Regions from separate parts of the Paenibacillus sp. FSL R5-0623 genome, predicted to be linked through region 2. Evidence: riboswitches for the same ligand, from Rfam matches in the RefSeq annotation. Region 2 holds a riboswitch; each other region holds the start of a gene.
The links. Region 2 has a riboswitch for S-adenosylmethionine ahead of mmuP (S-methylmethionine permease). Riboswitches for the same ligand answer to the same signal wherever they lie in the genome.
Positions count from the first base shown of each region.

Region 1: another riboswitch for S-adenosylmethionine. It lies ahead of MKY92_RS24605 (methionine ABC transporter ATP-binding protein); the one in region 2 lies ahead of mmuP (S-methylmethionine permease).
Region 3: another riboswitch for S-adenosylmethionine. It lies ahead of metA (homoserine O-succinyltransferase); the one in region 2 lies ahead of mmuP (S-methylmethionine permease).

Region 1 covers NZ_CP150233.1:5,591,311-5,599,390, forward strand. The annotation lists gene MKY92_RS24600 (methionine ABC transporter permease) at 1-464, opposite strand, end outside; gene MKY92_RS24605 (methionine ABC transporter ATP-binding protein) at 465-1,499, opposite strand; SAM riboswitch class I at 1,627-1,768, opposite strand; gene MKY92_RS24610 (Cthe_2314 family HEPN domain-containing protein) at 1,905-2,621, opposite strand; gene MKY92_RS24615 (heme A synthase) at 2,813-3,736, opposite strand; gene MKY92_RS24620 (thioredoxin family protein) at 4,254-4,598, opposite strand; gene MKY92_RS24625 (DUF2515 family protein) at 4,741-6,027, shown strand; gene MKY92_RS24630 (polysaccharide biosynthesis protein) at 6,225-7,853, opposite strand; gene MKY92_RS24635 (DUF456 domain-containing protein) at 7,915-8,080, opposite strand, start outside.
Region 2 covers NZ_CP150233.1:6,030,387-6,038,466, reverse strand. The annotation lists gene MKY92_RS26540 (spore germination protein) at 1-1,690, shown strand, start outside; gene MKY92_RS26535 (GerAB/ArcD/ProY family transporter) at 1,725-2,825, shown strand; gene MKY92_RS26530 (Ger(x)C family spore germination protein) at 2,822-4,030, shown strand; SAM riboswitch class I at 4,101-4,202, shown strand; gene mmuP (S-methylmethionine permease) at 4,294-5,706, shown strand; gene mmuM (homocysteine S-methyltransferase) at 5,684-6,751, shown strand; gene MKY92_RS26515 (FtsX-like permease family protein) at 6,835-8,080, opposite strand, start outside.
Region 3 covers NZ_CP150233.1:1,915,111-1,923,190, reverse strand. The annotation lists gene mqnC (cyclic dehypoxanthinyl futalosine synthase) at 1-576, opposite strand, end outside; gene MKY92_RS08915 (aminotransferase class I/II-fold pyridoxal phosphate-dependent enzyme) at 818-1,990, opposite strand; gene MKY92_RS08910 (PLP-dependent transferase) at 1,987-3,174, opposite strand; gene metA (homoserine O-succinyltransferase) at 3,199-4,116, opposite strand; SAM riboswitch class I at 4,350-4,473, opposite strand; gene corA (magnesium/cobalt transporter CorA) at 4,925-5,860, shown strand; gene MKY92_RS08895 (HRDC domain-containing protein) at 5,941-6,942, opposite strand; gene MKY92_RS08890 (ROK family protein) at 7,121-7,999, opposite strand; gene MKY92_RS08885 (MOSC domain-containing protein) at 8,073-8,080, opposite strand, start outside.

The DNA of each region.
Region 1 (8,080 bases), 440 kb from region 2:
GTAATGGTAATCCCAGCAACCAAACCAGGTAATGCTTCAGGCAGTAATACCCGTCTTACAATCTGTCCGGTCGATGCACCCATCGACTGTGCCGCTTCAATGACACCCCGATCAACTTCTCGTAACGTCGTCTCCACCAATCGAGCAAAGTAAGGAGCTGCTGAAATAACTAATGGCGGTATAACCCCTAACACACCTGTAGCAGTACCGACGAGTGAACGAGTGAATGGAATAAGAGCAACAATTAATATGATAAATGGGACTGAGCGCAAAATATTCACAATCAAGGACAATATAATGTACACCGTCCGTGACTTGATCGAAGCAGATCGGGCTGTCATGAACAGCAGTACTCCGAGCGGTAAACCAAAGATAACAGTAAACAAGCCTGATACACCCAAAATTTGCAGTGTCTCTATGGAAGCTTTACCAACCTCTTCCCAGCGAACGGTTGAAAAATCCATCTAACGAAGCACCTCCACATCAAGTCCCTCAGCGGTTAGTTCTGATATCGTCCGATCAATCGCATTTGAATCACCCTCGAACCGAACGGTCAGCTGTCCATAAGGTACCTGTTTAATCGTAGAGATTGTTCCTTGCAGGATGGCAAAATCCACGCCTGTCTTACGTACCGTTCTGGACAAAATCGCTTCATATGTTTTGTTACCCAGAAAAGATATCTTCACAAGTTTGGAAGCAGCACCTGCCTGCAATTCAACGCCTGCATTCGCCAGAGCGGTCTCTTCCAGAGCAAGTCCAGCTTCATGGTCACGCATCATGAAGTCCCGCGTAATCGCATGTTTCGGCTTCAGGAACACTTCTGTTACAGGTCCCTGTTCCACAATGCCACCTTGATGAATAACAGCCACCTTGTCACAGATGTTCTGAATGACATGCATCTCATGTGTAATCAGTACAATCGTGAGGTTATACTTTTCATTAATGTCGAGTAATAACTTCAGGATTGAATTTGTCGTCTGCGGATCAAGTGCCGAAGTAGCCTCATCACAGAGAAGTACATTCGGATCACTTGCAAGTGCTCTCGCAATCCCTACACGTTGTTTCTGGCCACCCGATAATTGAGCCGGATATTTGCTGCTATGGTGCTCCAGACCAACCAGTGCCAGCATTTCCTTCACTTTGCGATCAATGGCTTCCTTGGGTGTATTCACAAGCTTTAGTGGAAAAGCTACATTGTCATATACCGTTGCCGAGGATAACAGATTAAAGTGTTGAAAAATCATCCCGATTTTGCGTCTCTGTTGCTGCAATTCGGTTTTGCTCAGTTCAGTCAGGTTGATTCCGTCAACCCATACTTCACCCTCCGTAGGCCGTTCCAGCAAATTAATACAGCGAATCAATGTGCTTTTGCCCGCTCCGGAATGGCCAATCACTCCGTAGATTTCACCCTTTTGGATGCTCAAATTCAGCTCGGACAACGCTGTTGTAGATTTTGCCCCTTTGCCGTACGTTTTCGTTAAACCTTTTAATTCAATCAATCGCACTTGCCCCTTTCCAACCACCTACATGTATCTTTACCCGATCTAAAGGAAAACTCCCCTTAAAGTACAAAAAAAAGAGCCCTTTGCAGATACAAAGAGGGCTCTTTACGTGAAAGAATATACCTTCTCATCTGCCAAAATCGTGTCTCGCACCATTTTGTAGGAATTAGCACCTAACATCTATAACGAATGATACATGTATCATGTCGTTACAAATCGGTTGCCGGGCTTCATCGGGCCTGTCCCTCCGCCGCTCTCGATAAGAAATATGTTGTTGTAGGATTTTATAAGTTCATGTAGTTTATGCTTTATAATGTGAACGTAACTTTTGAAATATCAGTTCAATCTTTGTCACTGTAACATACTAATTGAAACTCAGTATATTCCAAGTATTCCGATTTGTCAAAGGGAATTATTTCTTTTCCATATTTTGTTGATATAACTATAAGAGGCTGTTAACGTTTCACAGACCATATCCACGCCCTGACGCATTTCCTGCACATGCTGATTCAGATCCTCCAATTTCACTTTACCTTGCAGGGTCTGATGTAACTGCCACAGGTCATCATGCATTTCAGAGTTCATGTAGTGAATTTCCATATTACGTCGTTTGCGCAGCTTGCTCATCGGTTCACGATAAGAGTCCTTGATCTGTATTAATTGCAACGCAAGATCATGATGCTCCCTCGCATAATCGAACTGCCTTAACACCGTAAAATAAGAAAAATGCGCTTTGGTATTGGAAGTATTCAGCTGGAATATTTCATTTAATACCGTGCCCACTTTATCCAGAATGGCAAAGCAGCGGATAAAGCCATCTTTGTAGAAATACACATACCGGGCATACTCGGCTTTTTCTGCCGGGGTCATATCGTCTGTTGAGCCTGCAACGACCTTTTTGCGAAAATGTGCAGCAGCGAAACAGCTTTGCTCCAGTTCATCCAATGAGGAGATGAGTCCCTGGGTCCACACATACAGTTTCCGATAGTCATGCGTGGGATCATGGTCCACATGCATTTGTCGCTGAAATAGCTCAAGCGTATGCGCCATTGCGTCCATCGCTGCCTTCAATTTACCTTCGTTTATACGTGGCTTTTCCCCCAACAACGTTCGCAGCATATCTAACCTCCTCTTTTCCAAATCAACAAGAATTCATCACCGTAAACGTAACACATCATCCATTCCGTGTAATTGCTGCTTGCCATAGGTTGCCCTGATCCCCCTGACATCAAACAAAGTCCACCTGTCCAATGATGTACATCACTGGATGGTGAACTTTCATGTTTAGCCCACAAGAATGGAGCTATGTCTTAGAATCGATTAACCGGGCGATGCAGCTTGTACACCAGGAAACTCATATACGTTAAGACTCCGAACAATAGGGCGATATCCAGCATATGAGCAAGAGCTACGAACATGTATACTTCAGGACGGTTCATTGTCACCATCATGAAAATACCAATGACTACTTGCATCAGAATAAGAACAACGGATACCACACCAAGAGTACGCATTTCCTTGTTGTCCGGATGATTACGGTAAGCGAAGTGACCCAGGATTGCGATAACAATCACGAGCGACGCAGCTGCTGCACGGTGAGCAAAAGCAACCGCTACCCCACCTGAAAGCTCAGGAATAATCTGCCCGTTACAGAGCGGAAATCCGGAACATCCGCCGGCAGAATCCGTGTGGCTCACAAATGCACCCGTGTATACCACGAGATATGTGTAAATGGTGGAGAACCAGACCAGATTCCTGAATTTTTTAGTGACCCGAGGGTATTTATTCAGGCGCTCCAATCCACCATCTTTGGCCTCCTGCCTTATGCCCAGCGCCATCATTAGGGAACTGGCAAAAGCAATCAGTGCAAAGCCGAAATGCAGTGCCATGACTGCTGAAGATTGGGAGAAGACAACGGCAAAAGCCCCCATGATTCCCTGGACGATAACAAATACCAGAGTTAAGAAAGAAAACAATTGCAGGTCACGGCGTGACTTGCCGAATCGCAGAAAAGCCACAAACGAGGCAATGGACAACAGTCCAGCCAGTGCACTCACAGCGCGATGGGAATATTCAATGAGTGAAGCCACAGTATGTGCGGGAACGAGTTTTCCGTTACATAAAGGCCATTCCGTTCCGCAGCCAAGGCCCGATTCCGTTTTGGTTACAATGCCTCCACCAAAAGTGGCCAGAAACATGACAAGACAGGTTAATACGGTTAACCATTTAAACAAAGTTAAGTGTTTCAATTTTTTCTCACCCGCTGTTGGTTTAAGATGGCGAAGAATATTCTCCGCTTGTTTCGGTACTTTGACACTTATTTCACAACTAAATTCATTATACCGGATAAAATGTTCATTGACGTCGCGCTTTGTGACAAAATGTTAACGTCTGGTGAAATAATGACCCACAGGTCATTGAGGATATGTAGAGAAAGGTTTCTTACATAGAACATGTCGAACACACAAACGCCATTTCCCTATTTCAAGAGAAATGGCGTTCTTTTTATTATACCCTTTTACGACATGAACCTGTCATACTTTTATATAAGTTCAATGAAACATTTACACAATAACGGAGAAGACAGAAATAACCAGAAGAAGCGAAGCTAAAAGCTTTCTGAAAGAAAGCTGCATCGGAAGCATATGCTTCGCCTTTATCCCCAGATTTCCCCCTTTATAAAAGGGATCAAAAGGTTATTCTGTCATCGGAGTGTCTGTGTGAATATTCATTAGTTGAACTTGTATAACTTCATTTATGGATCGTGTTGTACACCTCAACTGCGCGATCCAGGAACTGCTCAATCTCTTCTCTCGACTTGCGCAGCTTGTTCACATACCGTACCAGTTCGCGGCCATCTGTATACGCCACAAAGCTTGGGATGCCAAGAATATTCTGTTCTTCACTAACAGTTCCAACCTGATCCACATCGACCTCAATCAAAGTCAGTTCACGTGCATATTTCTCTTCAACCTCAGGCATAAACGGATCAATGTATTTGCAGTCACCACACCAGTCTGCCTTGAATACGGCAATCGTCAAACGTGGGGATTGGATGGCTACATCAAAAGCCGGTTTGGAAGTAATCTGTTCCATTCAGTTCATCTCCCTTTCTGTACCTTGTCTTACCCTAAGTGAAGCAAATTGGCGAGTGGAAGTCAAATAATCAGCGCATACTTAGAATAAACCACATGCTCTGTGAATTTAAACCCAGAACATCATGAAAGGATGTCACATCATGACTTCCACCAGAACCGATTCTTCCAGCGAACAGCATCACGGTTCCCTCCTGCAGATGGTCCGTTCCATTCCGGGTGCTGCCCGGGAAATCTGGCGTGGCAAACAGGCTGCATGGCAAGCTTCAGCACAGCTTCGTCACCCCTTGCGTGACATCGATTGGGATACCGATACGGCAGCTGCCTTGCAGTCTGAGGTGGAGCGTTTGTTACCTGCGGGCAGCAAATCTTTTGCACGCACGGACCAGGTTCAAAGCGCACTCGTCTGCGAAGAAGATTGCATCATTCTGGAAGAGATTAAGACACTGACCCAGGAGCATAATCGGAGTAATATCACCCGCACGGCAGCCTATCTGGAATGTTATGAGCAATATCCCGAACTGCATTGGGCACTGCTGGCCCATATGGTCTCTCGCAACGGCGGATATCACATGACAGATCTTCAGAGTGACTTGATGCATAATCTGCAGAATCAAAGCGATCGCGAGCGTATGTATCGGCTGCTGGAGCGATGCAATGCACTCATTTTCCAGGATGCATATCCCCAGCTTCTGCTGTATATGAACAGTCGTCGGATCGGACGAAGCTGTTTCCATCTCTTGTCGCACTTTCACGTATCGGCGTTTATGACGCCGTTTTGGGAACGCTTTTGGCTGGAACGATGCAGTTCACTGCTAAGTGTGGCATTAATTATTAATGAGCAGAACTATATCGAGAGCCGAGTCGTGCAGCATCCTTATTTTCAAAAAGAAGTACTCTCCAAACCCGCATTCCATCTGCATAATCTGGCGGGTCTGAATCATATCGTTTTCCCTCTTGGACGAGGAGCAGGACTCGCAGGACGCGTCATTGAACATTTTGGCAAGTTGGATGAGCGAATCATGTTTGGCAAAGGCCTATATGCTTTGTTGTTTGGTATGGAGCAAGTACACACACAAGTGTTGGAGTTCGCACGTTTGGTTCCCCATCGTGGCTCGCGCGCTGAATATTGGCCTGGGCTGTTTACCATTCGTGAAGACGAGGCGGGTGAACATACATTATACGCTCAGGCGTTACTGGATGAGGAATGGCTTCCAGAAGGGCAACGATTATATAGTCCGGAACTGCTCTCCGTATGGGGAGACACGCCTTATGAACCGATCACCAGACAGGACTGGCTTCAGACTCGGGATTGTCTCGGTTATCTGACGGCACCGCGGCGTCCATGGCTATTCGAGATGAGTCACGAACACCGGTATGGCATGCTGAAAACAGCACTGGCTCATGATGCTAAAGCCATCACACACTAATCTAAAGATCATATAGAGCAGGCAAAGACGGATGATGTGAACACCGATGTACCGCTAATCCTCGCTTGCTGGACTAATGTAAAGTTCAGTCGCTCAGCTCTCCTTATCTATACAAAAAGCCCTGTCCGCTTAACAGCAGACAGAGCTTGTATCCAATTTCCACAAAATAGTAATGCTTGAATGGTACTCCTTGCATTTTAAGCTCTTTGCCCAGCTCCACGTTGAAGACGCATAAGTGGACGAAGAATTTTTTGCAGGATACGTGGGTAACTGCCCAGCTCGTCCTTGCGCAGTACACGCAGCACAACCATGAGAACCAGATACACCACCACAACAAGCACACCAACCACAAGGCAGGTAAGCAAGAAGGATACACGCGCTGGAAGGAAGAGTCCAAAGATCATATTGCCAATCCAGTTCGCTGCAAATCCTACACCTGCTGCAAGCAACACTGTAATGATAAACCCTTTCCAACGCTCTCCCATGATGGAGAAATCAACGATTTTGCGAAGGACCCGCAGATTCAGGTACGTGATGACCAGGAAACAAAGCGCCGTTGCTATAATGATGCCGTAAATGCCAAAGATCGGCGCCAGAATAAGACTTGCGATCAATTTGATCACAACACCTGCTGCGACACTGATCATCGTAATCCGCGGTTTCCCTACCCCTAGTAAAATGGAGTTGGTGGTCATCATCGTAATCTGGAAAATGGTACCGAATGTCAGCAAGGCAATGATCGGTGTTCCATCCAGATTGCTAAACAGCAATCCGTTGACCGAATATGCTGCCGCACAAAGTGCAATGACAATCGGCATACCTGTCAGAATCGAAATACGCAACGCAAGTGTAACCTGACTCTTCAGATGCGCTTCATCCTTGCGGGCAAATGCTGCCGATATGACAGGCACCAACGATTGACTCAAAGCGATCGCCAGAATCGGAGGAATACCCGCAATACTTTGGGCTTTCGCACCCAGGATCGCAAGTACACCAGTCGCTTCTTCGAGTCCGATCTGGCCACTAAGCAGTGGTACCACAAGGGATGAATCGATGAAGTTAATGGCTGGAACCGCAAGTGAAGATAGCACAATTGGAATAGACAGCTTGAAGATATCACTGTAGATACCTCGCATCGGTAACTGCTCTGCACGCTCGTAATTCAATTGGGCCGCACGGTCGCTACGACGCAGCTTCAAGGTGAAGTACAGCATGACACCGAAGGCACCCACACTTCCTAATACCCCACCAAATGAGGCTCCCGCAGCAATCGTCTGGTCATCATAATTCCATTGCAGCATGACATAAGCCACGATAATGGCTGTACCTACACGGGCGAACTGTTCAACAATCTGTGAAATACCACCTGCTGTCATGTTGCCGCGTCCCTGGAAATATCCACGCATCATCGCAATGGCCGGGAACAGCAGCAAGGCTGGAGCCAAGGCACGAATGGCGCTGACCGACTCCGGTACTTTGGAGACATACGTAGCATAATAAGGTGCCGCGAACCACAATAATGCAGACATGACTACCCCGGCAACAGCCGCAAAGATCAGGGCTGCACGGTAGATCTGTTGAGCTTCACCCGCGCGTCCGAGCGCATAGCGTTCCGATACCATTTTACTAAGTGTACTCGGTATGCCCGCCGTTGCTACAGTTAACAGCATTAAATATACCGTATTGGAGATCGTAAACGATGCGTTACCGACATCTCCAAGGATATGCTCAAGCGGCACCCGTTGAACCAATCCGAGTACTCTTGCGATCAGTGCAGCGGCCGCCAGAATGAGCGTACCCCTAATGAATGTTTCTTTCTTAGACAAACGAATTCCCCTTCTTTCCTCCACACCGGACGTGCATCCCGTTGAAGCTAATCCTGAACGTTTAGGCGAATCTTACCACCCAGATAATAAAGAGAACAATCATGACGATTTGCAAAATAATTTTCATCACAGTACTCGTAAATAGCCCCACGACGGAACCAAATCCAACTTTCGACGCTTTGGAAGGTGAGGACCCTCCGATCAGTTCCCCGATAAAAGCACCGATA
Region 2 (8,080 bases):
CGTGCCGGATTGGACCATATGGATTCAGGCATTCTTGGTCCTTATCATACCGATCGGCATTACAGTAACCATGCGGTGGATCAATGCCGCCATTAAGCGTGGAACCTTCTCTCGTTCCGAGAAACCCTCCATATCCTCGAAAGATATTTCTCCTGCTACCGCGGGTCAGGGTCAGGGAACCGAAACAGGCCAATATGCCAATATTAAAATGACCGGCAAGTACAATACGGATCTGACCAGTGTAAGAGAAAGCTTTGGTCAAAATGCTGATGTGCACATTCGGGAATTTACCATTAGAGGTACCAATACAAGGGCAGCTGTCATCTATACCGAAGGCCTGGTAGATCAAGACTTAATCGATGATCACCTGATTACACCGTTAATGATGGAAGGCGTTCCAGAGCTTAAGCGGGAGGGGTTCCTCCATCCGGATAATGCACATTTACTGTCGGCCTATCTGCAAGATCAATTATTACCTGTCAGTCTGGTTGAGGAGACACAGTCCCTCCAAAAGGTCTCAGTTGGCGTGCTTTTTGGCAAGAATGCACTGTTGGTTGATGGATTGCCGGGGGCTCTATTAATTGGAGCTCATAAGATTAAAACACGTGGTGTGAATGAACCGGTGTCAGAGGGGCTGCTGCGTGGCCCCCGAATTGGTTTTACTGAACAGTTAAGTGATAATACAGGCATTTTGCGTCGGTATGGTAGTGATCAGAGCCTCTTTATTCAGAAGTATGAAGTAGGTTCACGGATCAAGAAAGATTTGGCTGTTGCCTATATTCAGGATATTGCTGATCCTAATCTCGTGGCGGAAGTCCAAAAGCGAATTGAAGAGATGGATATGGATTCCATGTTGGAATCTGGGTATGTTGAACAGCTCATCGAAGACAATACGCTCAGTCCGTTTCAACAAGTGTTGAATACAGAAAGACCAGACCGGGTGATGGGTGCTTTACTGGAAGGGCGAGTGGCTATTTTATTGGATGGGACGCCATTTGTCTTAATTGTGCCAGTGTCGTTTAGCATGTTGCTCCAATCTCCCGAGGATTATTATGAACGATGGATTCCTGGAACATTCCTGCGAATGCTGCGCTTTATGTCCGCCATGCTGGCCTTGCTCGCACCTGCGCTCTATATCTCTTTTATCTCGTTCCATCCGGGACTTATCCCAACCAAGCTGGTATTGACGATCATTGAAACGCGGACGGGAGTGCCGTTTCCTTCAATCATCGAAGTACTGATCATGGAAGTTTCGATCGAGATATTGAGGGAGGCTGGCATTCGTTTACCTAAGCCGATTGCACCCTCGCTGGGTATCGTTGGAGGTCTGATTATCGGCCAGGCGGCCGTACAGGCAGGAATTATAAGCCAATTCCTGGTCATCGTTGTTGCGGTTACCGCCATATCCTCCTTTACGATCCCTGTCTATAGTGCCGGCATCACACTGCGAATTCTGCGATTTGCTGCCATGTTTAGCGCAGCTGTACTCGGATTGTTTGGCGTGGTTATGTTCTTTCTCCTTATATGTACCCATCTGGCGAGACTCTCGAGCTTTGGCCTACCTTATGTTGCACCGGCCGTTCCTTATCACTTTGGGGAATGGAAGGATTTCTTTATCCGTGCTCCGCTAAATATGATGAGGAAGCGTCCCGAGATGTCTAATCCAATAGATAAAGACCGCAAAAAATAAATCAAGCAAATCACGAGGTATGAGGTGGGATGAAGTGAACGGTTCTGAAGGAAATATTAGCACAAGGCAGGCCGTCGTAGTTATTGTTAATTACATGCTTGGCGCGGGGATCCTGACCCTCCCCCGAACGACGAGTAAAGCTGTCGGAACACCGGATGTCTGGATCTCCATCATTTTGTCTGGACTGATTATCACGGGTGTCGGAATTATTCTGGTTACCCTGTGTCGCAGATTTCCGGAGAAAACAGTGTTCCAGTTCACCCGTGAGATTACGGGGAGCTGGATTGCTTACATATTGGGATTCGCCATGATTATTTACTTTATGGTGATTGCCGCATTCGAAATCAGGGTCATGGCTGAAGTGACAGGCATGTATTTGCTAGAGCGTACTCCGACATGGGCCATTGTGATGGTGTTTATGTGGATTGGCATATATTTGATCTCTGGTGGACTCGCCGTCATTGTGCGTGTATTTGAGATTATTTTGCCGATTACACTGATTATATTTGTGATTGAAATTTTGCTTAGTAATCAGTTATTTGAGATCGGCAATCTGAGACCCGTTCTCGGAGAGGGTATCATGCCAGTCCTCAAAGGTTTGAAACCTTCGCTGCTGGCTTACACGGGGTACGAAGTCATGTTTGTCATGACTGCATATATGAAAAACCCAAAAAAGAGCAATGTAGCCATGAGCTGGGGCATCATCATATCGACTATGATTTATCTGATTACTGTAGTGATGGTTGTAGGCAGTCTGTCACTCGACGGCATCAAAACACGTACTTGGCCCACGCTGGATCTCGTAAGAAGCTTTGAGATTCAAGGTTTAATCTTTGAGCGGTTCGAATCCTTGTTATTGGTCATCTGGATTATGCAGATCTTCTCGAGTTTCACGATCACACACTATTGTGCTTCGGTAGGTATTCGGGATTTGTTTCGTACAAAGAAAATCAAAGTCATTATGTACGCCCTTCTGCCAGTAATATATCTAACAGCATTGATGCCGAAAACCGTAGACGAAACCTTTGCACTGGGTGATATGTTGGGCAACTCATCCGTACTTTTGTTTGCCACTTTACCACTGTTGCTGCTGATAATAAGTCTGATTCGCAAAAAAGGAGGCAAACATGCATGATTCGTTTTTTTATGCGTTTACGTGTAGTTTATGCTCTGTCTGTCCTTCTGGTAATATCCGGATGCTGGAGCAGTAGGGAGATCGAGGAACTAAGTGTCTATGTTGGTCTCGGGATCGATATCGCGAAAGAAACAGAATTTGAGAAGGACATCGCTGCCCAGGGAGGAAAGTATCCAAAGAATAATTATATAACGGCTACCGTGCAGATTGCTCCTGGCACGGGCGGTTCGAACATTAAACAGAGCGGACAATCCGGTTCACCTGCTTCGGGAAAGACTTCCTACTCCAATGAACAGCTTACTGGAGATTCCTTGCTGCAAATCTTTCGTCAGTTCGCACTAAGGCGAGACCGTCCACTTATCGGACATCATCTAAAGGTCATCGTCGTCTCCAAGGATATTGCCAAAAAGTATGGTCTGGACCAGCTGCTGGATTTTGTACTTCGGGATAACGATATTCGTCCAAATTGTCTGGTGCTGATAAGTCACCATCGCGCCGTGGATGTCCTGACTTCGGATGATCCCTCTCGGATTCCAGCATTTTATCTAACAGGAATTACCGGTAATTCATACTTGTCCAACAAAATCCTGGACCCTGTTTTGCTCTCCAAATTAGATGCCCAAATGCAGTCTGGTTCCAGTTTCTTGCTCCAGAATGTACTGTACTCCAATGGAGAGGGCAAGTTCTCAGGTGGCAGCATATTCGATGGGAAAACAACTAAGTTTATTGGAGAACTAAGTCAAACGGATCTGGAAGGTTTATCGTGGCTCAGGCCTAAGGAAAAAGGAGGCGTCTTGAAGACTTACAACAAAGAGGGATTCACTGTTGTATATGAAATGAAAAAGAAGAAAACAAAAGTAATTCCCAAGGTTGTTGGCAATGATATTTCATTCCATGTAAAGACCGAATCCGAAGGCTGGTTAATGGAGGATTGGCATGCTCCGGAAAGAGAGGAAAAAGGGGCTTATCGCGGGGAACTGGAAAAAGAATTTGCTGAACTGGCGGAACAACAGATTCGTCAGGTGTTATACAAGCTGCAGCATACCTACAAAGTGGATGTTGCGGATTTTCGGGATAGCTTACGTATTAAAGAGCCCAAAACATGGAAGAAAGTCAAAGATGATTGGGATAACATTTTTAGTACCGTGCCAATTACGTACGATGTGAAGATTAGCATTACCAATCCGGGATCATCCACCGAATAGCGATGTGTTTCATTTATGATTTAAATGTTGACACATTCATGATAGATCGCTATATTAGTAAAAAATCATTTTCTTATCCAGAGAGGTGGAGGGACTGGCCCTTAGAAACCTCAGCAACAGATCTGAAGGATACTGTGCTAATTCCAGCGGGTGAAAGCCTGATAGATAGGAGCGTTTGTTTTTATTTGTCAGTAACGGCGCACTCTTTAGGCAGAGTGGGTCTTTTTTGTTTTTTCTGGATGAAGAAGTAGGGAGCAGCAGGTATGGAGAACAACAACGACAAAGGGCATTTTCAGCGGAAAATGCAGGCACGGCATGTGGTCATGCTCTCTCTTGGTGGAGTGATTGGAACAGGATTATTCCTAAGCTCGGGTTACACGATTCAGCAGGCTGGACCACTTGGGACCATTCTGTCTTATCTGATCGGAGCCATCGTTGTATATCTGGTGATGCTCTGTCTTGGTGAACTGTCTGTTCATATGCCAGAGACGGGAGCATTTCATAGTTATGCAGCCAAATATATCGGACCGGCAACAGGCTACACGGTGGCTTGGTTATACTGGTTAACCTGGACTGTTGCGCTTGGCTCCGAATTCACAGCCGCCGGATTGCTGATGCAGCGCTGGTTCCCATCGGTGAACGTATGGATATGGAGCGCGCTCTTTGCCCTGATGATCTTTCTGTTTAACGCTTTAACGGTGAAATTATTTGCGGAATCCGAGTTCTGGTTCTCATCTGTAAAAGTAGTGACTATCGTAATTTTCATTATTATCGGTGGCGCAGCCATGTTTGGGTTCATTCCGATGGCGGATGCTGAACCAGCGCCGTTTCTATCGAACATTACCGCATCCGGGTGGTTCCCTCATGGGGCTACAGCGATATTGATGACCATGCTTGCTGTAAACTTTGCCTTCTCAGGCACCGAATTAATCGGCATTGCTGCCGGTGAGACGGAGAACCCGGAAAAGACAATACCCAAAGCTATTCATACAACGCTGTGGCGTTTGGTTATTTTCTTCATCGGAACGATTATTATCTTGTCGGCCTTGCTGCCCATGTCGGATGCCAGTGTACTGGAAAGTCCGTTTGTAGCGGTAATGGAGCGGGTGGGTGTACCCTATGCAGCAGACATTATGAACTTTGTTATTCTGACGGCGATTCTCTCTGCTGCCAATTCAGGCCTGTATGCTTCTTCGCGGATGCTCTGGTCTCTGGCTGATAAAAAAACGATCTCCCCGTGGTTTGCCAAATTGACCAAACAGGGTGTGCCATTGAATGCACTTCTGATCAGTATGGTTGGTGGTGCGCTGGCTTTGCTGTCCAGTATCATTGCGCCAGGTACCGTGTATATTACACTGGTTTCCATTTCAGGTCTGGCTGTCGTTGCGGTATGGATGAGCATCAGCGCTTCCCAGTACATGTTCCGCAGACAGTATATCCGGGAAGGCCATGCGGTCAAAGATTTGGTCTACCGCACACCGCTGTACCCGGCTGTACCAATTATTTCATTTATATTATGTCTGGCTTCATGCATAGGTATTGCTTTTGACCCGACACAGCGAATTGCACTGTATTGTGGGCTTCCATTTATCGCAGTGTGTTACGCCGCTTATTATCTGACAGAACGTGTGAATAAGAAAAGAGGACAAGTACATGACGCTAGTACAACAGACTAACCCCATAGAACAGATCCTGCGTGAACATCCAGTCATGATTCTGGATGGAGCGTTGGCAACGGAACTCGAACAGCATGGATGTAATCTGGATGATCCGCTCTGGTCGGCTCGTGTGTTGCTCGAGAATCCGGATGTTATCGTTCAGGTCCATGCAGATTATTTTCGAGCAGGAGCCGACTGTGCGATTACATCCAGTTATCAGGCGACGGTGGATGGCTTCCGCAAGAGAGGGATTGGTGAACAGGCAGCACTGGAGCTGATCCGCAAGACGGTGGAATTGGCTGCTCAGGCGAGAGATGACGTATGGGCAGAAGTGCAGAGTAGTTTAATAGGGAGAGAAAGCTCAACAGGTCAGCTTGTAGAAGCTCCTTCGGTACGTGCCGAGACGGTGGAGAATGAGGAGCAAATAACAGATCGTACAGTAGATCACGAAGGAGATTGTACTCGTCCACGTCCAATTATTGCTGGGTCCGTTGGGCCGTACGGCGCCTATCTGGCGGATGGTTCAGAGTATGTAGGACATTACGGCGTGTCGGATGTGACGTTGGCTGCTTTCCATCGACCACGTATGGCAGCGTTGCTTGAATCAGGAGCAGATATTTTGGCTTTTGAGACGATTCCTTCCTTGCAGGAAGCACAGGTGCTGGTTGATGTACTGAAGGAGTTTCCTCATGCGTATGCCTGGTTATCTTTTTCTTTAAAAGACGGGACAAGCATCAGCGAGGGCACACCGCTTGAGGTATGTGCACAGAAGTTTGGCTCTGAGCCGCAGATTGCGGCGATTGGCCTGAACTGTGCTCCGATGGAAGTGGTGACGGAAGCAGTGGGTATTTTGAGCCGTACCAGCGATAAACCTGTTATTGTGTATCCGAACTCGGGAGAAGTATACGATGCGGCAACGAAGACGTGGAGTGGACAGGGTACATGTGGCAGTATGAGTGATGCTTCTGAGCAGTGGGTTGCGGCGGGCGCGCAAATTATTGGTGGTTGTTGCCGCACTACCCCACATCAGATTGGTGAACTTGCGAAGAAGTGGCGGAAATAGTTCTTATCATAATAACAAGCCCTTCCACATCCTATAGAGGTATGGAAGGGCTTGTTTTATTGTGTTAAGGCATCCTTATTACATTATTCGATAACCAGCATACGTGGCGATGCTTCCCGAATAATTCTTGAAGAGAACCATGAGCCAAGACTGGCTGCAATGATGGTTAGACAGGTGAACAGTACCATGCCACCCCAATGCAGGATCAGTGGAAGTTGTACGATACCATAACCGGAAAGGACCATTTCGAGTAGAAGAGGCAGCAGATATACGCCGACGAAAATACCCAGTATGGCTCCCACGGAGGACAGTATGAACATTCCCATGGTGAGCGATAACCTGATTTGGCGGGATGTCATTCCCAGCGATTTGTATATCCCGTACGTTCTGCTTTCTTTACGAATATTGATTCTACAGGTACTGAAAATAATGATAAACGTCACAGTGATAAACAACAATCCAATCAGGCTCATCGGATAGATCAGGATGTTAGCAGCTTCCGCGTAAACGGAATCAAGCAATGTCTTCTGAGTAACTACCGAAGCGAAATCTTTAAATTGCTCATTTAATTCCGAGGCAACCTTATCCGCTTGTGCCATATCGTTCACATTGATAAAGATAACATCAAATTCACTATAACGGGGGTTTACACTTCTCATGGCATCAATGGTGATTCTGCCTGAAACAGACATGTTGGCGATCGCCTGATAGATTCCTGTAATGAGGAATGTACGCTTTTCTCCTTCAATATAGATATCGATAAAATCACCGAGATCTTTATTTGATGTGTTGGATACACTTACACCAAGGGCAATTTCATTCGCATGTTGTGGGTTAACCCCTTTTAACGTTTCGAATCCAAGTTCTTGATAACTCCCGTCCAGTACATTCAAGTTGATACTGATGGATTGGCCCTTGACTGTTGCCGAAGACTCCGGGCTAATTACACCCGTTGTGTTCCCTTGCCAGCCTGCATTGCTAATCCTTGAATCCTCTTCTAACGTTTGTTTTAATTCAGTCTTTGGAACGTTACTTTTGTTCACGACCACTGCTGCGATATTGGCATTGTCATACCCCCATTTAGCTGCGGTCTGTTCAATTCCGGTTATACTGGTCAGCAGAACATAACCCAGAACAAGTACGGAGGAAGCCATGGTGGTTAGCAGGAGTGTTAGAACAGAGCTTTTGGTGTTTTTGAACACATGTCCGAATCCAAGCACGGCGGTCACAGGCAGTCGTGTGAAGCCGATCCAGTGGGCCAATGGCGAATTCATTTTGCCAGCCATCCGGCCGTGATCTATCTCCGACATACCATAACGAATAGCTTGC
Region 3 (8,080 bases), 2.9 Mb from region 2:
TTTCAAGCGGCTGATCTTCCGACGTGTGCGGTCATCCAGAATTTCAGCGCCGCCGCCAGGCAAGGAATCCAGTCCAGCTTCGTGAATAGCACGAACAACCTCTTCCAATGTAAGGCCATCGGATACTTCAACCATTTTCATAATCTCCGCTGGGGAGAAAGAGTGCATCGTGATGTTTGGGAAACGCTCTTTGATGGCTTTCAACAGGTCTGTGTAATAGCTGAAAGGCAAGTTTGGATTCGTTCCACCTTGCATCAAAATCTCGGTACCATTCACATCTTCCGTTTCCTGAATCTTCTGGAAAATAACTTCGTCTGGAAGTACATAACCTTCATCCGAGCCAGGTCTGCGGTAAAAAGCACAAAAACGGCAGTACACATCACACACGTTCGTGTAGTTGACGTTACGCCCGATTACAAATGTTCTGTATGGTTCAGGGTGCATGCGTTTCATAATGACATTAGCAGCAGCCCCGATTTTGTCCACTTCATTGGATTCAAATAGCTGAATCGTGTCTTCCAAGTCCAAACGTTCGCCCCGAAGGGCTTTATCTAAGATACGGTCTACCGTACTCATCGTAAAAAAGCCTCCCTCATGAAGAGAAATTATATAACGATCCGTCCCAACTTGTTCAAGAGAAGCAAGTTCTGGTGGCAACATCGTATTTCTGTACTCCACATATCGTAACACAGGTTACATGTGAAAAAAAGCACCTTATGTACAGGTGCTTTAAAAATAAGTAAAAATTTTTACATATGGAAAAGAATTATTTCGAACTTAAGTGATACGCTTCGGCGTATTCAATCATCCACTTTTGCTATGATTCCTGAAGTGCTTGTTCCAAATCTACAATCAGATCTTCGATATCTTCCAGACCTACAGAGAAGCGCAGCAACCCATCTGTAATGCCACGGTCACGGCGAACCTCAGCCGGCATTGCAGCGTGAGACATCATCACTGGGTAGGACAGAATACTCTCCACAGCTCCCAAGCTTACAGCAACAATGGGGAGCTTCACCCGGTTAAGAACTGCTTTTGCGCGATCACCTGAACCGACGTCAAATGAAACGACAGCTCCATATCCTGTGGACTGGCGCTCATGTGCCTCACGGCCCGGATGATCCTCCAGTCCAGGATAAAAGACAGCGGTAATATCACTGCGCTCATTAAGCCATGCCGCCAGTTTGGCTGTGCTCCGTTCACTATGAGCCATGCGAGCTCCCAAGGTTTTCATCCCGCGCATCAGAAGCCAGGATTCTTGTGCCCCGAGTACAGTTCCAAGTCCATTTTGCAACTGTTTCAGTTGTACGCCAAGTGATTCCGTGCGAGCAACGGCTAACCCTGCCAGTACATCACTGTGACCTCCGAGAAACTTCGTAGCACTATGTACGACGATGTCCACACCAAGCTCAATTGGACGCTGATAGTACGGTGTCATAAAGGTGTTATCCAGAATCGTGATCAGGTCATGTTCCTTCGACCAGTCAGTTACAGTAGCGATATCCGTAATTCGCAGTGTAGGGTTGGATGGTGTTTCCATATAAACTGCCTTGGTGTTTGGCTTGAGTGCCGCTTTTACTTCATCTATATTGGTCATGTCTACAAAGGTTGTCTCGATCTGCATACGGCTTAATATGGAAGTAAGCAAACGATACGTACCTCCATATACGTCTTCCGTTACAATCATGTGGTCCCCTGCGGAGAACATCATGAACACGCTTGATATCGCAGCCATCCCCGAAGAATAGGCGAAGCCTCGTGCGCCGCCCTCCAGCAATGTGATGTAATCTTCCAAAGCCTGACGTGTCGGATTACCCGAACGACTGTAGTCATGCTGAGGCGGATTGAAGATATCAAAATGATGGAACGTTGATGCTTGATAGATCGGTACACTGGAGGCTCCAGTCGTTTTGTCAATCTCATCGCCGAAATGAAGCAACTTGGTATCAAATTTCAACTCGGAATTGGGCTTGTTGTTGGACTCACTCATGAGTGCACGCCTCCTTCCACTTCCTGCTGTGCAGCTGTCAGAGCATTGCCGAGATCTGCAATCAGATCATCCGCATGTTCAATGCCCACGGAGAACCGGAGCAGACGGTCATCCACACCTACGGCTTCACGAATTTCAAGCGGAATATCCGCATGAGTCTGTACTGCCGGATAAGTCATGAGTGATTCGACTCCGCCGAGACTTTCGGCAAAAGCAATGAGTTTGATATGACGCAGCAACGGTTCAACATAACGTGCATCCTTCACTTTGAAAGAGAAGATACCTGTGTTACCCGTGGATTGTTTGTTCTGTATCTCATACCCCGGATGATCGGATAGGCCTGGATGATACACTTCCACCACCGCTGGGTGTTCAAGCAAGTATTTGGCAATGGTAAGTGCATTGTGCTCATGACGCTCCATGCGAAGAGCCAGCGTTTTCATACCTTTCATCAACTGGTAGGAGTCACTTGGAGATAATACCGCTCCAATGGAATTATGCAGGAACGCCATCTCTGCAGATAACGCCTCACCCTTGGTTATAATTAGTCCCGCCAGCACATCATTGTGTCCGCCCAGATATTTGGTAGCACTATGAATGATGATATCGGCACCCAGTTCAATCGGACGTTGGAAAAATGGAGTCAACAACGTGTTGTCAACAATGGTCAACAGGTTGTAACTTTTCGCCCAGGAAGCAACGGCTTCCACATCGGTGATCATCATCAGTGGATTGGTTGGTGTCTCAATAAATACAGCTTTGGTATTCGGCTGACGAACCTTCTCCAGTGCTGCAAGGTCATTCGTGTCCACATAACTAGCAGTTACGCCGAAACGGGACAGAATACGTTCCAGCAGACGATAGGTTCCACCATACAGATCCAGCGATACAATCAGATGATCCCCTTGACCAAACATGGCAAAGATCGTTTGCAGCGCGGCCATTCCCGAGCTACAGGCAAACCCTGCATCACCGGACTCCAGCGCTGCGGCGGCTTCTTCCAATACTTTACGGGTTGGATTAGTCGTACGAATATAATCAAACCCCGTGCTTTGTCCAAGCTTCGGGTGGCGAAACGCAGTGGATTGATAGATCGGAAAGTTAATGGCGCCTGTTACCGGTTCATTGATGGACCCAATTTGTGCTAAGCGGCTTTCGATTTTCAACTTGTTGTTGTCTTCCATTGCTGCATCCTCCTGTAATCTCGATTAGATTTGCGGGCCAATATCGTAAGGTGTTTCTTGATACACATAGTAATTGAGCCAGTTAGAGAATAATAAGTTGGCATGAGCGCGCCAAGTAGCCGGTGGCACACGGGAAGGGTCGTCATTCGGATAATAATGCCTAGGCAATGCGATATCCAACCCTTTGGCTGCATCCCGGTCATACTCCCACTTTAATGAGAACGGGTCATACTCGGCATGTCCTGTGGCAAAAATCTGTTTGCCGTCTTTGGTAGCAACCAGGAAGATCCCCGCTTCCTCGGATTCAGCCAAAATCTCTAAATTCTCATTATTTTCAATATCTTCGCGTCTCACTTCCGTATGACGGGAATGTGGAACGTTGAATACTTCATCGAATCCACGCAACAATGGAACATGTGGTTTATTGATGGTATGTGGGAAAACGCCAAAACACTTTTCATCAAGTGCAACCTTGGGTACGTCAAAATGATGGTATAAACCTGCCTGGGATGCCCAGCATATGTGGAGGGTTGAAGTCACATTGGTTTTGGTCCATTCGAAGATCTCCTGGATTTCATTCCAATAGTTCACGTCTTCGAAATCCATCTGTTCCACCGGGGCACCCGTAATGATCATTCCATCGAAACGGCGGTGCTCAATCTCATCAAAGGTTTTATAGAACAGATCCAAATACTCCTGAGACGTATTCTTCGACGTATGGGATTTGGGATGTACGAGAACGACATCCACCTGAATAGGCGTGTTTCCCACCAGACGAAGCAATTGTGTTTCGGTCGTTTCCTTTGTGGGCATCAGGTTTAATATAGCGATACGGAGTGGACGAATATCCTGCTGATATGCAGAAGTTTCATCCATGACGAAGATATTCTCTCCTTCAAGTACTTCTTTTGCTGGCAGAGTATCGGGTATTTTGATTGGCATAATAATCTAACTCCTCCTTGTGCATAGATAGATGCAGCCACCCTGGCTTGATGTCTTCACATCAATACAGTTATAGACTGCCTTGAGCTTGTGAAAACATTGAATTGCTCTTTCATCCAACGTTACAAACAACCTCAAGTTCCTTAGCGAAAATCACTGCTGAGAAGTCGGGGCATATAACAAAGACCTTCCTCGGATTCGAGAAAGGTCATATGTAAAAAAGATATGCGCCTCTCTCATCTCTCAGTTACAACAGTGCCACTTGACACTTAGTCGCTGCAAGAATTAGCACCGTGCGGTATACCGCCGGTTGCCGGGTTTCATCGGGCCAGTCCCTCCACCTACTCTTGATAAGATTTCGCTGTATTAGATTGTAATTAAATATGGTTCACCGTCTACTTTATTACATTAATGCCCTCACGTCAAGATGCAGTTCGATGTCTGCTTCCCAGATCGGAACCGTTCATCATCCGTTGTCATACACTGCCTCAGGGCGCGAAATAGACACATTTTTGCGCTTGAAAGCACCTTGTACCAGCGGTATACTAAACAAGGTGTTATAAACCCTTATGTGAGAGGTGACATATTAAATGGATGGCGACCCGAGGCCTGACTGGCAGCCGAATTCCGACAAACTGCATAGAGAATTGACATCAGCATGCCGGCAGCGGGACGTGACTTCCGTTTGATTATATAGTGAACGCAGCCCTGATCTCCAGGCTCCGCTGCCGACCGGCTGATTTGTTCTTTTTGCGCCCATAATGATAATATCCGCCAAGTTGGCGGGTGCAGAAGGAGTAGATTAACGATGAAAATCCGGTTGGTAAACAACGGTGTATTTATTCCGGTGGACGACATTCAGCAGGCGCTGACTCCACCAGCGGAAGGATTTTACTGGATTGATGCAGACGTAGACGATTTGGCGGTACTTCAGCCGCTGTTCTTGATGCATGATCTGGCTGTGGAAGACTGTCTCAGTGACGAAGAACAACGTCCGAAGATTGAAATTTATGAGAACCATTATTTTATTGTGATTAATAGCATCCGTTTCGATGATGAAGAGATATTTCTACGTGCGGTCAACTTATTCCTCGGCAGACATTTCATTATTAGTGTTACCAAACAAAAGGTCAGCGAATTGCGCACACTGAAACCAATCCTGTGGGAACAGGAAATCAGTACACCGGATCGTCTGCTGTATTTGCTGGTTGACTTGATTGTTGATAATTATTTCACCGTAGGTGATCGAATTGAAGCACGGATCGAGAAGCTTGAGGAAGACATTCTGATGCACACCAAAAAGTCACATCTAAATGAGATTATCGGGCTGCGCAGTGAGATTCTGTGGCTGAAAAAAGTGCTTGGACCTCAGAAAGAGGTCATTAACACCCTGAACAAAAAAGATCTGCGTCTCATCGATGATCAACTGCAAAAGTATTTCAGTGACATCTATGAGAATGCTGTTAAAATATCTGAAACCTTTGAGACTTATCGCGACCTGATGGGCAACTTGCGAGAAGCCTACCAATCCAGTATTGCGAACCGGGCGAATGAGATCATGCGTGTATTTACCGCCATTACCACGGTCTTCATGCCGCTGACGGTCATTACGGGTATATACGGCATGAACTTTACGAATATGCCAGAGCTTAACTGGAAATACAGCTATTTTGTTGTGATTGGCCTGATGGTTACCCTGGGCCTGAGCATGTTCTTCATTTTCCGCAAGAAAGACTGGGTATGAACTCATATGAAATAACAAAGACGAAGCGCTCCTCCGGGAGAAACGCCTCGTCTTTTTTCATTTCTTTTTATTTCTGATCATTAACCAACATTCTTCTCTGTCTCTGCGTGCCGACGAAAGCGGATTCGAATCATACGCAGTCTTTCATAGACCTGCTCCAGACTTCCTCCATCGGGTTTCTCTCCTCCATACACCTTATGTAATACTGGCTTCAGGAACGTATCTCCCAGCTCCTCATACGCACTCCATACGGCCTCTTGTTCGTTCTCTGGCATCACTGCCAGCTCCACATCAAGAAGACAATCAATGTCATAACCTTCGAGATCTAGTGTCTCCAACAGCTCAATCAATTCGCGTCGGGATAATCCGGATCGATTAACAATCTCTTCTAACGTATATCCTTCCTTCATGCCTTCAAGCACCTGCTTGCGCGTGGTGAACTTATCCAGTTCTTGCTTGTACTTCTGCTCTCTCTGCTTGTATAACCAACTCTCATACTCTTCTTCCTTCAGCGCCGTATATACCCAGTCCAGCGGGAATGTCGTTGAACGCTCCAACCCGCTTGTAATCTCCATCCATTCCGTACCATACTCAGTTGCTTTGCTCTCTCCCACGCCCGGCAGTTGCATCAGTTCATCCAGCGATTGCGGAACGAAGGCACTGATCAAACGCAGCAGACGATTCGTTGCAACAAAATACGGTGCCTTCCGGTCAGACACAGCTCTCTTCCTGCGCCATGTGCACAGATCCGTATATAATTGCTCATTGCCATATAACTCACTATAACAATGGAGGCGCTGTCCACCATAACTGCGTGATTTCAGATCATCATTCTCATGAAATAACCCCTGCAACTGCGGTCGGTACCCCTCACTCATCTGTATCGCAAGCTGAAGACGGTAAATATGAAGCAGCTCCTCCCAAGAAGTCCCTTCATACCAGATGCTGTCCTCACGCTCTCCTTCCTCGTAGCGGCTCCATCCCAGCTGCCAACTATCTTCCTCCTCCCCAATCCATAGCTGTGCATACTCTGCATTCTGATCTGACATTTTAGACAATCTGTTCATGAAAATGACTTCCATTTTCTGTTCCCTCCCTTTAACATTTCAGCCTATACGGGTTAGTTACGCTACCTACAGGCAGCACAAAAAAAACACCCCTCCTGCAAAATCCATGCAAGAGAGGTGCTTCCTCATTAACCGTACTATGCTGTTGCCCATATCATACCACAATGGTAAAATTCGTCAATCCCTTAATAACCTATTTATTCAATGCCAACTTGGCAAGCGCCAGCGAACCACACAGACCCGCATTGTCTCCAAGTCCTGGTGACACAACATACTGGTCAATGTCGGATTGAAGCGCCGGATGCTGAACGTATCCTGCCAGCAACTCCTGCAGTTTGCTACGCACCATCGGGAACAGGTGCTCCTGCTTCATTACTCCGCCACCCATGACGATTTTCTGCGGAGAGAGAATCAGAACATAATTCATCAGTGCATGCGCCAGATAATGCGCTTCGATCTCCCAAGCTTTATGATCTGCAGGCAGTTCATAAGCCGGTTGCTCCCAACGTTTGTTAATGGCTGGTCCTGCTGCAAGACCTTCGAGGCAGTCACCATGATACGGACAGAAACCTTCGTATGTATCCTCCGGATGTCTGCGTACAATGATATGTCCCATCTCAGGATGTGACAATCCATGGACCATTTTACCACCAACCACAGCGCCAGCACCAATACCTGTACCCACAGTGATATACAGACAGCTCTCAAGACCTTGTGCAGCGCCCCAGGTTGCTTCTCCAAGTGCCGCACCATTCACATCCGTATCAAATGTCATCGGCACATTAAAATGCTCCTTGAGCTTGCCAATCACGTTATACTGTCCCCAATGTGGTTTTGGTGTTGTTGTGATATAGCCATATGTTGGGCTTCCTTCAATCGGATCAATCGGACCGAATGAACCTACACCCAGAGCTTCAATGCCTTTGCCTTCAAAAAATGAAATCACTTGAGCCATTGTCTCTTCCGGTGTTGTTGTTGGAAAACTTACGCGTTCCAGAACTTCTCCGTTCTCTGTGCCAATACCACATACAAATTTGGTTCCGCCTGCTTCAATTGCGCCTAAGATCGTCATGTTAGTCACACTCCCAAGTTAGTTTAAAAAAGGAATTCGGATTACTTTTCTTGATAACACTATAATTACCCTGCTACTTGT